DNA from 2 places in the Streptosporangium jomthongense genome. Region 1 is predicted to be linked to the other one. Evidence: predicted binding sites of a transcription regulator. Region 1 holds the regulator's gene; the other holds the start of a gene.

Region 1 (7,251 bases):
GGCAGGGCGGCGGTCAACTTCCGCCTGCGTGACTGGCTGCTGTCCCGCCAGCGTTTCTGGGGCTGCCCGATCCCGATCATCCACTGCGCTGACTGCGGCGAGGTCCCGGTTCCCGACGACCAGCTGCCCGTCACCCTGCCCGACATGCGTGGTGAGGCGCTGGCGCCCAAGGGTGTCTCCCCGCTGGCCTCGGCCGAGGACTGGGTCAACGTCTCCTGCCCCAAGTGCGGCGGAGCCGCCAAGCGTGACACCGACACGATGGACACCTTCGTCGACTCCTCGTGGTACTACCTGCGTTACGTGGATCCGACCTACCTGGACGGTCCCTTCGACGTGGAGAAGGTCCGCAGGTGGGGGCCGATCGACCAGTACGTCGGCGGTGTCGAGCACGCGGTGCTGCACCTGCTGTACTCGCGTTTCTTCACCAAGGTCCTGCACGACATGGGCATGCTCGACTTCACCGAGCCCTTCCTGCGCCTGCTGAACCAGGGGCAGGTCATCAACCAGGGCAAGGCGATGTCGAAGTCGCTGGGCAACGGGGTCGACCTGGGCCAGCAGATCGACACCTACGGCGTCGACGCGGTCAGGCTGACCGTGCTGTTCGCCGGCCCGCCCGAGGACGACATCGACTGGGCCGACGTCTCCCCGGCCGCGTCGCAGAAGTTCCTGGCCAGGGCCTTCCGCGTCATGGCCGAGGCCGGTGCGGGATCCGCACCCGGCGTCGACTTCTCCACCGGTGATCTGGAGCTGCGCAAGGTCGTCCACCGGACCGTGGACGAGGTCACCAAGCTGCTCGACTCGCACCGCTTCAACGTCGCGATCGCCAGGATGATGGAGCTGACGACCGCCGCCAGGAGGGCCATCGACTCGGGCCCCGGTGCCGCCGACCCGGCGGTGCGCGAGGCCGCGGAGACCCTGGCGGTCATGCTGTCCCTGGTCGCGCCGTACGCGGCGGAGGAGGGCTGGGAGCGGCTGGGGCACCCCGCCTCCGTCGCGACCGCCGGGTGGCCGGTCGCGGAGGCGGCGCTGCTGGTGCAGGAGACCGTCACCTGCGTCGTACAGGTCGCGGGCAAGGTCCGTGACCGTCTGGAGGTCTCCCCGGAGATCTCCGATGCCGACCTGGAGGCACTGGCGCTGGCGTCGGAGAAGGTGCAGGCCTTCCTGTCCGGCGCGCCCCGCAAGGTCATCGTCAGGGCCCCCAAGCTGGTCAACATCGTTCCCTGATCGTGAACGCAGAAAGGAGTGACCCTCGGTTTGAGGGTCACTCCTCGCGTTCCGGGAGAGATGCCGCCGGGGCGCCTCAGAGCTTGCGCAGCACCGCCACGACCTTGCCCAGGACGGTGGCCTCGTCACCGGGGATCGGGTCGTAGTTCGTGTTGTGCGGAACCAGCCAGACGTGGCCGTCCTTGCGCTTGAAGGTCTTGACCGTGGCCTCGCCGTCGATCATCGCGGCGACCACGTCGCCGTTGTCGGCGACGGGCTGCTGGCGGACGACCACCCAGTCGCCGTTGGCGATCGCGGCGTCGATCATGGAGTCGCCCGTGACCTGGAGCAGGAAGAGGGTGCCCTCGCCGACGAGCTGCTTGGGCAGGGCGAAGACGTCCTCTACGCTCTCTTCGGCGAGGATCGGGCCGCCGGCGGCGATCCGGCCGACGAGCGGCACGTAGGCCGCGGTCGGGCGGTTGACCGAGGTCTCCTCGGCGTTGGTGTCGGGGTCGACCCACAGCACCGGCTCGCCGGGCAGGCGCACCTCCAGGGCACGCGGGCGGTGCGGGTCGCGGCGCAGATAGCCCTTGCGCTGCAGGGCCGTCAGCTGGTGCGACACGCTGGAGGTGCTGGTCAGCTGCACCGCCTCGCCGATCTCGCGCATCGACGGCGGGTAGCCGCGCTGCTGCACCGAGTCGCGGATCACCTCAAGGATCTTGCGCTGCCTGGGGGTGAGGCCGAGGGAGTCACGCCTGCGCACCGCCAGGTCACTGACGGCCGCGCCGCTCTCGTCGCGCTCACTCATATGATCTCCTCGCTCCCGGTCTGTATTGGTTGCGTCGCACACAGCGACCGTACCTCCGCCGAAGATCATACTCAAACATTTGTTCGAATGGTCCTCGAAATCGGTGGCGGCGTGGTGTACAACATCGTACGGGAGTTCGATCGACATCGTGTTCGATTCGCCGATCTTTCTTCGACATGTGTTCGGCCAGGTCGAAGAGATGGGGGGCACCGTGAAGGCGGCCACGAGGACAACCAGGCCCACGTTGACGCTGGTCAGGGGCGCCGGGGAGACGGCCGCCAAGGACGCGGGCCGTGGGGCGGCGGGGGGCGGGCGGCCCGTCGCGCGTCCCCGTGGGACCGCCGCGGGGCGTGCGGGCCGTACGGTTCCGGCGGTTTCGCGGAGGCGGGCCGTCGCCGGGGGGAGGGTGGCGCACGCGACCGTCCGGCGGAGGCGCGCCCCGGTCAGGCTGACCCGCAGGGGGAGGGTCGTGGCGGTCCTGGCGCTCGTGCTCCTCGTTCTGGCGGCCTTCTGGGCGGGTGCCCTCCTGGACGCGGCCCTCGCCTCCTAGAAGGCTTTCCGGGGCGCCTCGACGGGCCTCTGCGGGCCCTGTGGCCAGTGGGGGTCCTGGGCGCTCCGAGGAGGGGCGGGCGGGGGCGCCGACGACGGAGCGTGACGACACGCCCCGGGCTCACCCGATAATGGATCTCGGCGATCGGCCCGTTCGCACGCCCCGGGGAGGGGTGCCGCATGTCCGGACGGCGCCCGCGGGGCCGCACCGGAAGGGCGACACGCCCGGCTGACGCCCTTGAGCTGCGCTGATCGGCGACTTCGCTCGGCAGGCCCTTCCTAACTTGCGTTCATGGTCCGACACTCCTACGGTTGGACCACAACATCTAGTGGCTTCATCATTCCGCTCCACCATAGATTGTGTTTCTATTACCGCATCTCGACCATTCGAGGGCGTGCGTGAGCGTCTCCACACGGAGATCGCAGAGCCGGCGGAGCAACGCGAGGAAGATGAGCCGCTGGGCAAGTCAGGGAGGCGACACGCGTGCACTGTCCGTTCTGTCGTCATCCTGACACGCGGGTCATCGACAGCCGGTCGACCGAGGACGGCAGCGCCATCCGGCGCAGGCGCACCTGCCCGGAGTGCGGGCGCAGGTTCACCACGCAGGAGACGGTGTTGCTCATGGTGAGCAAACGCAGCGGGGTGACCGAGCCGTTCTTCCGGGACAAGGTGATCGCCGGTGTCCGGCGTGCGTGTCAGGGGCGCCCGGTGAGCGAGGACTCGCTGGCCCAGCTCGGCCAGCGGGTCGAGGAGAGCATCCGGGCGACCGGGGCCGCGGAGATCGCGGCCCACGAGGTCGGGCTGGCGATCCTGGGCCCGCTCCGCGAGCTCGACGAGGTGGCGTACCTGCGTTTCGCCTCCGTCTACCGGGGCTTCGAGACCCTGGCCGACTTCGAGGCCGAGATCGAACAGCTGCGCGCCGAGCGTTCCGCGCGGCGCGACTGAGTCAGTCCCCGGGCGCCGGGGGAGTACGCGGCGTGTTGAACTGGTCCGACTGGGGGCTCCATGGAGCCTCGGAAGGGGGAAGTCATGACGGAGACGGTCAACGGCGCGGTCGCGCGCGGGGGCAAGCGGCCACGCAAGGGACTGAAGATGAAGCGCATCTTCACCACGCCCGGGGTGCACCCGTACGACCAGGTGACCTGGGAACGCCGTGACGTCGTCATGACCAACTGGCGGGACGGCTCGGTCAACTTCGAGCAGCGGGGCGTCGAGTTCCCCGACTCCTGGTCGGTCAACGCCGCCAACATCGTGACCACCAAGTACTTCCGGGGCGCCGTCGGCACCCCGCAGCGCGAGTGGAGCCTGAAGCAGCTCGTCGACCGGGTGGTCGGCGTCTACACCAGGACCGCGGTCGAGGAGGGCTACTTTGCGACCGAGGAGGACGCCGAGATCTTCGACCACGAGCTCAAGCACGCCCTGGTCAACCAGGTCTTCAGCTTCAACTCGCCGGTCTGGTTCAACGTCGGCACCGCCTCCCCGCAGCAGGTCAGCGCCTGTTTCATCCTGGCCGTCGACGACCAGATGGAGTCCATCCTCGACTGGTACAAGGAAGAGGGTGTGATCTTCAAGGGCGGTTCGGGCTCGGGGGTGAACCTCTCCCGGATCCGTTCCTCCAAGGAACTGCTCTCCAGCGGCGGTACGGCCAGCGGTCCCGTCTCCTTCATGCGCGGCGCCGACGCCTCGGCGGGCACCATCAAGTCCGGCGGCGCCACCCGCCGCGCGGCCAAGATGGTCGTCCTGGACGTCGACCACCCCGACATCGAGGAGTTCATCGAGACCAAGGCGCGCGAGGAGGACAAGGTCCGCGCGCTGCGCGACGCCGGGTTCGACATGGACCTGGGCGGCAAGGACATCGTCTCCGTCCAGTACCAGAACGCCAACAACTCCGTGCGCGTCTCCGACGAGTTCATGCGGGCCGTCGAGAACGGCGGTGACTTCGGGCTGCGCGCACGCCTCACCGGCGAGGTGATCGAGAAGGTCGACGCCAAGTCCCTGTTCAGGAAGATGGCCCAGGCCGCCTGGGAGTGCGCCGACCCCGGCGTCCAGTACGACGACACGATCAACGACTGGCACACCAGCCCGGAGACCGGCCGCATCACGGCGAGCAACCCCTGCTCCGAGTACCTCCACCTGGACAACTCCTCCTGCAACCTGGCCAGCATCAACCTGCTGAAGTTCCTCAGGGACGACGACACCTTCGACGTCGCGGCCTTCGTGAAGCTCACCGAGCTGATCATCACCGCGATGGACGTCTCCATCACCTTCGCCGACTTCCCGACCGAGAAGATCGACCGGACCACCCGGGCCTACCGTCAGCTCGGCATCGGCTACGCCAACCTGGGCGCGCTGCTCATGGCCACCGGCCACGCCTACGACTCCGAGGGCGGCCGGGCCATCGCCGGGGCCATCACCTCGCTGATGACCGGCGCCTCCTACCGCCGCAGCGCCGAGCTGGCCGCGGTCGTCGGGCCGTACGAGGGCTACGCCCGCAACGCCGAGGCGCACAAGCGCGTCATGCGCAAGCACGCCGCGGCCAACGACGACCTGCGCACCCTGGGCGGGATGGACCGGGTCATCCACACCGAGGCCTCCCGCCAGTGGGCCGACTGCCTCAAGCTCGGCGAGAAGAACGGCTACCGCAACGCCCAGGCCTCGCTGCTCGCGCCGACCGGCACCATCGGCCTGATGATGGACTGCGACACCACCGGCATCGAGCCCGACCTCGCCCTGGTCAAGTTCAAGAAGCTTGTGGGCGGCGGCTCCATGCAGATCGTCAACCAGACGATCCCGCGGGCGCTGCGCCAGCTCGGCTACCAGGAGGAGCAGGTCGAGGCGATCGTCGAGTACATCGCCGCGCACGGCCACGTCGTGGACGCCCCCGGTCTTCGGCCCGAGCACTACGAGGTGTTCGACTGCGCCATGGGAGAGCGGGCCATCGCGCCGATGGGCCACGTGCGGATGATGGCGGCGGCCCAGCCGTTCCTGTCCGGTGCCATCTCCAAGACCGTCAACCTGCCCGAGTCCGCGACGGTCGAGGACATCGAGCAGGTCTACATGGAGGGCTGGAAGCTCGGCCTGAAGGCCCTGGCCGTCTACCGCGACAACTGCAAGGTCGGCCAGCCGCTGTCGGCGGCGGGCAAGAAGACCGAGGAGAAGGCCGAACCGGCCGAGCCCGAGGTCCAGGTCGTCGAGGTCAGCCGTCCGACCAGGCGCCGGATGCCGAACCAGCGGCCCAGCACCACCACCCGCTTCACGGTGGGCGGCGCCAAGGGTTACATGACCGCCTCGTCCTACCCCGACGACGGTCTCGGCGAGGTCTTCCTGAAGATGTCCAAGCAGGGTTCCACCCTGGCGGGCGTCATGGACGCCTTCTCCGTGGCCATCTCCATCGGCCTGCAGTACGGCGTGCCGCTGGAGACCTACGTGGGCAAGTTCGTCAACATGCGCTTCGACCCGGCGGGCATGACCGACGATCCGGACATCCGGATGGCCGCCTCGGTGATGGACTACATCTTCCGCCGCCTGGCGCTCGACCACCTGCCCTACGACGAGCGGGCCGCCCTGGGGATCTTCTCGGCCTCCGAGCGCGCCGCCCAGCAGCGGGGCGAGGACCCGGCCCCGATCGCCGCGGACGAGGTCATCGCCGAGCTGGCCACCTCCGCGCCCATCGAGCGGCCCCAGCCCCGCTCCGAGACCCGCGCCCAGACCGTCGAGGTGGCCGCCCCCGAGCGCGCCGCGGGCTCCCTGGAGTCGCACCAGGGCCGCACCGCCGACGCGCCGTTGTGCATGACCTGCGGCACCAAGATGCGTCCCGCGGGCAGCTGCTACGTCTGCGAGGGCTGCGGCTCGACCAGCGGCTGCAGCTGACACGGCCTGAACCGGGGAGCCGGTGAGCCACATGGCTCACCGGCTCCCCGTCGTCTCTCCCGATCGCGGGGAAAGGGAGCATCGCGGGAAAAGGGAGTTGAGTCTCCAGTGAGTGGAGACGGCACAGTGGTGCCGTGAGCGAAGGCACGGAGCTTTTCACGATCGGGCAGCTCGCCCGCCGTACGGGACTGCCGGTGCGGACGATCCGTTTCTGGTCGGACAGCGGTCTGGTGCCGCCGACCGGGCGGTCCGCGGGCGGCTACCGTCTCTACGACGCGCGGGCGGTCGCCCGGCTCGACCTCGTCAGGACCCTGCGCGAACTCGGGTTCGGTCTTGAGGCGGTCGAGGAGGTCCTGTGCCGGGCCACGACAGTCGCCCAGGTCGCCGAGACGCATGTCGCGGCGCTTGAGGCGGAGATCCGTACCCTGCGGCTGCGCCGCGCCGTGCTGAGCACGGTCGCCAAGCGCGGCAGCACGATCGAGGAGGCGTCACTGATGCACAGACTGGCCAGGCTGTCCGCGCGGGAGCGGCAGCAGATCATCGATGACTTCGTGGACCGCGTCCTCGCCGTGGTCGACCTCGGCGAGGGCCCGGCGCTGGGCATCGCGAACGGCATGCGGCAGGTGAACACCGAACTGCCGGACGAGCCGAGCCCGGAGCAGGTGGACGCCTGGATGGAGCTGGCGGAACTCGTCGAGGACGAGGACTTCCAGCGCCGGGTCAGGGAGATGGTGGTGGCGGGCCAGAACGCGGACAGCCCCGCAGACCCGCTGGACCACCAGGCCGTCATGGAGCACGCCGTCCCGGCCCAGGCGGCGGG
Region 2 (7,251 bases), on a different contig from region 1:
ACGGCTACGTCGCCTCGCGGCGGCGGATCACCCAGGGGTGGGTGGACGCGGGGGTGCGCAACCCGGTCGTGCTCACCGGTGACGTGCACGCGCACTGGGCGGCCGACCTCAAGCTCGACTACGACGACCCGACCACCCCCACGGTGGGCTCTGAGCTGGTCACGACCTCCATCACCACCGGGGGCGACGGCGCGGACTCCGACCCCGCGACGCAGCCGTTCCTCAGGATCAACCCGCACCTGCGCTTCTACAACAACCAGCGCGGTTACGTGCTCACCCGGATCGAGCCCGACCTGCTGACCGCCGACTTCACGGTGCTCCCGCAGGTACGGCAGGCCGGCGCGCAGGCTCACGTGAAGGCGACCTTCGTGGTCGAGGACCGGGTGCCGGGCGTGCGGCAGACCTACCTGCGCCCGGCCGCGCCTGCGGCGAGCCGGATGCCCACGGAACCGGAGACCGATCTCATCCAGAAGGTCGTCGACCTGGAGACCAGGCGCCCCTGAACCCCCAACGGGACGACGCATGTCCGGCGTCGTCCCGTTTTTCCGGAATAATAGTTAGACAGGCTAAGTTAGACTGGCTAACTATGATGACGGATGAACTCGCGGAGAACCTCTCCAAGGAGCTGCGCCACCTGGTGCTGCTGCTGCGCCGCGCGGCGGCCGGGCAGCCGATCACCAGCCAGCAGTACGCCGTGCTCGGCTCGCTCCAGGACGGCCCGCGCCGGATGACCGAGCTGGCCGAGGAACACGGCGTCCAGCTGCCGACCATGACCGTGCAGATCAACCGCCTTGAGGAGCCGGGACTGGTCGCGCGGGGCGCCGACCCCGCCGACGCCAGGGTCCGCACCGTCGAGCTCACCGACGAGGGCCGCGCCCGCCTGGTGGCCGTACGGCGCGCCAGGATCGCCTACCTGAGCGACCGGCTCGGCGCCCTCACCCAGGCCGAACGCGAGGCCGTCGCCGCGGCGCTTCCCGCCCTGGCCAAACTGGGCCGCCCCTGACGGCCCCTCCACCCGTCCCCCTTCTCCCAAGGAGCGCCTTCCATGTCCTCACAGAGCGGCGGCGCAATCCTGCGTCAGCCGATGTCCGTCTGGGCCACCGCGTTCGCCGCGGTCGTCGCCTTCATGGGCATCGGCCTGGTCGATCCGATCCTGCCCTCCATCGCCAAGGGCCTGAACGCGGGCCCGAGCCAGGTCTCCCTGCTGTTCACCAGCTACTTCCTGGTCACCGCGGTGGCCATGCTCGTCACCGGCTGGGTCTCCAGCAGGATCGGCGGCAAGCGCACCCTGCTGCTCGGCCTGGCCCTGGTGGTCGTCTTCGCCGCCCTGTCCGGGACCTCGGGCAGCGTCGGCGAACTCGTCGGGTTCCGCGCCGGGTGGGGCCTGGGCAACTCCCTGTTCGTCGCCACCGCCCTCGCGGTGATCGTCGGCGCCGCCAGCGGAGGCGCGGAGGCGGCCATCGTCCTGTACGAGGCGGCCCTGGGCCTGGGCATCTCCATGGGGCCGCTGGTCGGTGCCGCCCTCGGCGACTGGAACTGGCGCGCCCCCTTCTTCGGCACCGCGACCCTCATGGCCGTCGGGTTCGTCCTCGTCCTGACCCTGCTGAGGGCCACGCCGGAACCGGCCGCGCGCACCCGCTTGTCCGACCCGCTGCGCGCCTTGGCCCACGGCGGCCTGTCGACGACGGCGTTCACCGCGTTCTTCTACAACTTCGCCTTCTTCACCGTCCTGGCCTTCACCCCCTTCATCCTCGGCATGTCGCCGTACGGCATCGGCGCGGTCTTCTTCGGATGGGGCGTCTGTGTCGCGCTGGCCTCGGTCTTCGGCGCCCCCGCCCTGCAGCGCAGGATCGGCTCGGTCAACGTGCTCCATCTCTCGCTGGGGGCGCTCGCCCTGCTGCAGGTGGGCATCGCCCTGTCACAGCAGGCGGGCAGTCACCCGGGCGTCGTCGTCTTCGTCATCCTGTCCGGCCTGCCGATCGGCCTGAACAACACCGTGTTCACCGAGGCGGCCATGGAGGTCTCCGACGCGCCGAGGCCCGTCGCCTCCGCCGGATACAACTTCGTGCGCTGGATGGGCGGCGCGCTCGCGCCCTACGTCGTCACCAAGCTGGGCGAGGAGGTCGGGCCCGCGGTGCCGTACGTCCTGGGCGCGGCCTGCTGCCTGGCGGGCATGGCCGTCCTGTACGGCAGGCGCCACCACATGAGGAGCCTGGATCGGATCGACGTCGACCACACCTTCCAGGATGCCTCTGCCCCGGCCTGACCCGGTTTGGGGCGACGCGCACAGTGGCCATACGCTGAAGGGGCGTTCCGAGCCCTTGGAGAGGACCACTGTGAGCATCGCCCCGACCGTCGGAGTGTTCGCCCTGCAGGGAGACGTGCGCGAGCACACGCGCGCACTGGAGGCGGCGGGTGCCAGGGCCGTCGCCGTACGGCGCCCCGGTGAACTGGAGGCGGTCGACGGCCTGGTCATCCCCGGCGGGGAGTCGACCACGATGTGGAAACTCGCCGAGACCTTCGAACTCCTCGAACCGCTCAGGATGAGGATCAAGGGCGGCATGCCCGCCTACGGCTCGTGCGCGGGCATGATCATGCTGGCCGACCGGATCGAGGGCGGCATCGAGGGCCAGCAGACCATCGGCGGCATCGACATGGTGGTCCGCCGCAACGCCTTCGGCCGTCAGGTCGACTCCTTCGAGGCGGACCTCGACTTCGCGGGCCGGGGCTCGATACGGGCGATCTTCATTCGCGCCCCGTGGGTGGAATCTGTCGGTTCCGATGTCGAAGTGCTGGCTCGGGCCGAAGCTGGGGATAGGATCGTCGCGGTCCGCCAAGGACCGCTGCTCGCCACGTCCTTCCACCCGGAACTTACCGGGGATGTCGGTGTGCATTCATATTTTGTTGACATGGTGAGGGAGCTCTAGCCGATGTCCGGCCACTCCAAATGGGCGACGACGAAGCACAAGAAGGCCGCGCTTGACTCCAAGCGGGGCAAGCTGTTCGCCAAGCTCATCAAGAACATCGAGGTCGCGGCCCGAACCGGCGGCCCCGACCCGGACGGCAACCCGACGCTGTACGACGCCATCACCAAGGCGCGCAAGAGCTCGGTCCCGATCGACAACATCGAGCGCGCGCGCAAGCGTGGCGGCGGCCTTGAGGCGGGCGGCGCCGACTGGCAGACCATCATGTACGAGGGCTACGCCCCCGGCGGGGTCGCGGTGCTGATCGAGTGCCTCACCGACAACCGCAACCGTGCAGCCTCCGAGGTCCGCGTCGCCCTGACCCGTAACGGCGGCTCGCTGGCCGACCCGGGCTCGGTGTCCTACATGTTCAACCGCAAGGGCGTCGTGCTGGTGCCCAAGGGCTCGCTGAGCGAGGACGACGTGCTGACCGCGGTCCTCGACGCCGGCGCCGAGGAGGTCAACGACCTCGGCGACCAGTTCGAGGTCGTCTCCGAGGCCACCGACCTCGTCCCGGTCCGCAAGGCCCTGCAGGAGTCCGGCATCGACTACGACTCCGCCGAGTCCAGCTTCGTGCCGACGATGAACGTCCCGCTCGACGAGGACGGCGCCCGCAAGGTCTTCAGGCTGATCGACGCCCTTGAGGACAGCGACGACGTCCAGAACGTCTGGGCCAACTTCGACGTCTCCGACGACGTCCTGGAGAAGCTCGACGCCTGAACGGCCGTCGTGCCGGGCGGGACGACCGATTCGCCCCGCCCGGACCGCGCCGCCTAGGTTGGGTGGCTGTGAAGCTACGTGAACTGACCGCGGGCGATCTCGACGCGGTGACGGACAATCGCAGGCGGGCCTTCGGACCGGTGTCGGAGGCGGTCCAGCGGCAGTGGGTCGGGATGGTGACTCCCGCACTCGAAGCGGGGAGATATCTCGGTCTCTTCGACGGCGCCCGCCTGGTCGCGACGAGCCGGATCAACGACTTCACCCAGTACTGGCACGGCAGGCCGATCTCCCTCGGCGGCGTCGCCTCGGTGACCGTCGCCCCGGAGGACAGGGGCGGGGGAGCCGGCCGGACCATCATGCTGGCCACCCTTGAGCGCTGCGCCAGCCTCGGTCACCCGGTCTCCGCCCTCTACCCGGCCACCACCCACATCTACCGATCGCTGGGCTGGGAGCACGCCGGAGCCATGCACCGCGCCGTGCTGCCCGCCGAGGCGCTGCGGACCATCAGGCGGACCGAGCAGGTCCAGGTCCGCAGGGCCGGGCCGGAGGACGCAGAGCGGGTCGTCTCGGTCCTGCGGGGAGTCCACCTGGCCACCCGCGCCTGCGGCCCCGTCTGCTGGGACGCCGACGTCTGGCGGGCGCGCCTGGCGACGGGGGACGACTTCGTCTATCTCGCACACGACGGCCTCGTCGTCTACCGCTGGCGCGACCAGGACCTGGAGGTTCCCGTCCTGGTCGCGGGCTCGGAGGCGACCGCGCGGACGCTGTGGTCCCTGGTCGGTTCCTCGGCCTCGATCGCCAGGTCCGTCCACGCGGTCGTGGCCCCCGACGACCCCGTCTTCTGGCTGATCGGGAACCGTCCGACGGACGAGGTGGGCCAGACCCGCTGGATGTTCCGCGTCGTCGACCTGGCCGCGGCGATCCGTGAGCGGGGTTTCCCGCCCGGCGTCACCCTCGACACCGTGATCCAGGTCGAGGACCCCCAGCGGCCGGAGAACTCCGGACCCTGGCACCTGTCCGTCTCCGGAGGGCGGGCGACGGCCGAGCCCGCGGGCACCCTCCCCTCGGCTCTGCCCGTCTTCACGGCCGGGGCGTTCTCCGCCCTGTTCTGCGGGGTTCCGGCCGCGACCCTGCGCAGGACCGGCGGACTGACCGGTTCCGCGGACGGCGACGCCGCCCTGGACGGGGCCTTCCACGCCAGGCCGTACATGCTGGACCACTTCTGAGGGGTGCCTGCCCGGGAACCGTGCGTCGTGTGCGCGCAGGCGGTAGAGTCTGGCACCGAACAGGTGTTCGGCGAGTGGAGGCGTGCCGGTGCGGTTGCCCGAACTGCGGGTGATGGGGGTCGATCCCGGGCTGACCCGGTGCGGGCTCGGCGCGGTCGAGGGACGGCCGGGGGCGCCGCTGACCCTGGTCAAGGTCGGGGTCGTGCGCACCCCCGCGGAAGACGAGACCGGCGCGAGGCTCGTGGCGATCGAGGCGGGCATCGAGAGCTGGCTCGACGAGATCAAGCCGGACGCGGTCGCCGTGGAGCGGGTCTTCGCCCAGCACAACCTCAGGACGGTGATGGGCACCGCGCAGGCCTCCGCGGTGGCGATCCTGTGCGCCTCCCGCCGGGGGCTGCCGGTGGCGTTGCACACGCCCTCCGAGGTCAAGGCCGCGATCACCGGCAGCGGCACCGCCGACAAACGACAGGTCGGCACGATGGTGACCAGGCTCCTGCGCCTGGACGAGATGCCCAAGCCCGCCGACGCCGCCGACGCCCTCGCCCTCGCGATCTGTCACGTGTGGCGGGGCGGGGCGCGCAACAGGCTCGCGGAGGCGGTCGCGAAGGCCGCCGCTCCCGGCACGAGCGCCGCCGCCTACTTCCGCGGCGGGGGCAGGGCCGGATATTCGAAGGGAAGCACGAAGTGATCGCCTCGGTGCGGGGACGGGTGGCCGCGATCGCGCCGGAGGGGGCGGTGGTCGAGGTCGGCGGGATCGGCGTGCTCGTCCACTGCACACCCGGCACACTGGCGGCGCTGCGGGTGGGGGAGGAGGCCAGACTGGCCACCTCGCTCGTGGTCAGGGAGGACTCCCTGACACTGTTCGGCTTCGGCACCGACGACGAGCGTCTGGTCTTCGAGCTGCTGCAGACGGCCAACGGGGTCGGTCCCAAGGTCGCCCTTGCCATGCTCGCCGTGCACACGCCGAACGCCCTGCGGATCGCGGTGGCGAGCGCCGACGTCAAGGCGCTGACCAGGGTGCCCGGAGTCGGCCCCAAGGGCGCTCAGCGGATCATCGTCGACCTCAAGGACAAGCTCGGCACGCCGGAGGAGGCGGTCAACGCCGCGCTCGACGGCACCGCCGCAGTCCCGCCCTGGCGCGACCAGGTGCACTCGGGCCTGGTCGGTCTCGGCTACTCGGTCAGGGACGCCGACGAGGCGGTCGCCACGGTGGCCGTCCAGGCTGACGCCGAGATCGCGCAGGGCAGGGTTCCCCAGGTCGCCGTGCTGCTCAAGGCCGCGCTTCGCGTGCTGAGCGTCCGGTGAGACAGGGCACAGGAAAGGCGGAGACGACGTGAGCGCGGAACGGGATCTGGTCTCACCCGAGATGGAGGGTGACGAGCGCCTGATCGAGGCCGCGCTGCGCCCCAAACGTCTTGAGGAGTTCATCGGCCAGGCGCGGGTGCGCGAGCAGCTCTCCCTGGTGCTGCACAGCGCGTTGCGGCGCAACCGTCCCCCCGACCACGTGCTGATGAGCGGCGCGCCCGGTCTGGGCAAGACGACCCTCTCGATGATCATCGCGGCCGAGCTCTCCGCGCCGCTCAGGCTCACCTCCGGGCCCGCCCTCGAACGGGCGGGTGACCTCGCGGCGATCCTGTCCACCCTCTCCGAGGGAGAGGTCCTCTTCATCGACGAGATCCACCGGATGGCCCGTCCCGCCGAGGAGATGCTCTACCTCGCGATGGAGGACTTCCGCGTCGACATCGTGGTCGGCAAGGGGCCGGGCGCGACCGCCATCCCGCTGGAGGTGGCGCCCTTCACCCTGGTCGGGGCGACCACCAGGGCGGGCCTGCTGCCCGCGCCGCTGCGTGACAGGTTCGGCTTCGTCGCGCACATGGACTTCTACGAGGCCGCCGAGCTCGAACAGGTGTTGCACCGTTCGGCACGGCTGCTCGGCCTGCGTCTCCCGGGCGACGCGGCACACGAGATCGCCGGGCGCTCCCGGGGCACGCCCCGCATCGCCAACCGGCTGCTGCGCCGGGTGCGCGACTTCGCCGAGGTCCGGGCGGACGGGGTGATCAGCAGGGACGTCGCCGCCGCGGCGCTGAACCTCTACGAGGTGGACGCCGAGGGACTCGACCGTCTCGACCGCGCCGTCCTGGGCGCCCTGCTCGGCAAGTTCGGTGGCGGTCCCGTCGGTCTGTCAACACTGGCGGTCGCGGTGGGGGAGGAACCGGAGACCGTCGAGGTGGTCGCGGAGCCGTTCCTGGTACGGCAGGGCCTGCTGGCCCGCACTCCTCGCGGACGCGTCGCGACCGCGGCGGCCTGGGTCCACCTTGGGTTGACGCCCCCTCCCGGAGCCT

The links. The regulator LexA, encoded in region 1, represses DNA repair genes until DNA is damaged. The targets are predictions, from matches to a motif close to TCGAACANNTGTTCGA.
Region 2: a site for LexA is predicted at 4,965-4,980, ahead of ruvC (crossover junction endodeoxyribonuclease RuvC). Genes of this name have one in related genera too.

The regions. Positions count from the first base shown of each region.
Region 1 covers NZ_JBHSBC010000015.1:35,301-42,551, forward strand. The annotation lists gene leuS (leucine--tRNA ligase) at 1-1,224, shown strand, start outside; gene lexA (transcriptional repressor LexA) at 1,301-2,011, opposite strand; gene ACFOYY_RS17260 (hypothetical protein) at 2,211-2,561, shown strand; gene nrdR (transcriptional regulator NrdR) at 3,045-3,506, shown strand; gene ACFOYY_RS17270 (vitamin B12-dependent ribonucleotide reductase) at 3,591-6,431, shown strand; gene ACFOYY_RS17275 (helix-turn-helix domain-containing protein) at 6,566-7,251, shown strand, end outside.
Region 2 covers NZ_JBHSBC010000037.1:120,134-127,384, forward strand. The annotation lists gene ACFOYY_RS31730 (alkaline phosphatase D family protein) at 1-503, shown strand, start outside; gene ACFOYY_RS31735 (MarR family winged helix-turn-helix transcriptional regulator) at 587-1,003, shown strand; gene ACFOYY_RS31740 (MFS transporter) at 1,046-2,266, shown strand; gene pdxT (pyridoxal 5'-phosphate synthase glutaminase subunit PdxT) at 2,337-2,927, shown strand; gene ACFOYY_RS31750 (YebC/PmpR family DNA-binding transcriptional regulator) at 2,931-3,683, shown strand; gene ACFOYY_RS31755 (GNAT family N-acetyltransferase) at 3,752-4,909, shown strand; gene ruvC (crossover junction endodeoxyribonuclease RuvC) at 5,013-5,597, shown strand; gene ruvA (Holliday junction branch migration protein RuvA) at 5,594-6,214, shown strand; gene ruvB (Holliday junction branch migration DNA helicase RuvB) at 6,276-7,251, shown strand, end outside.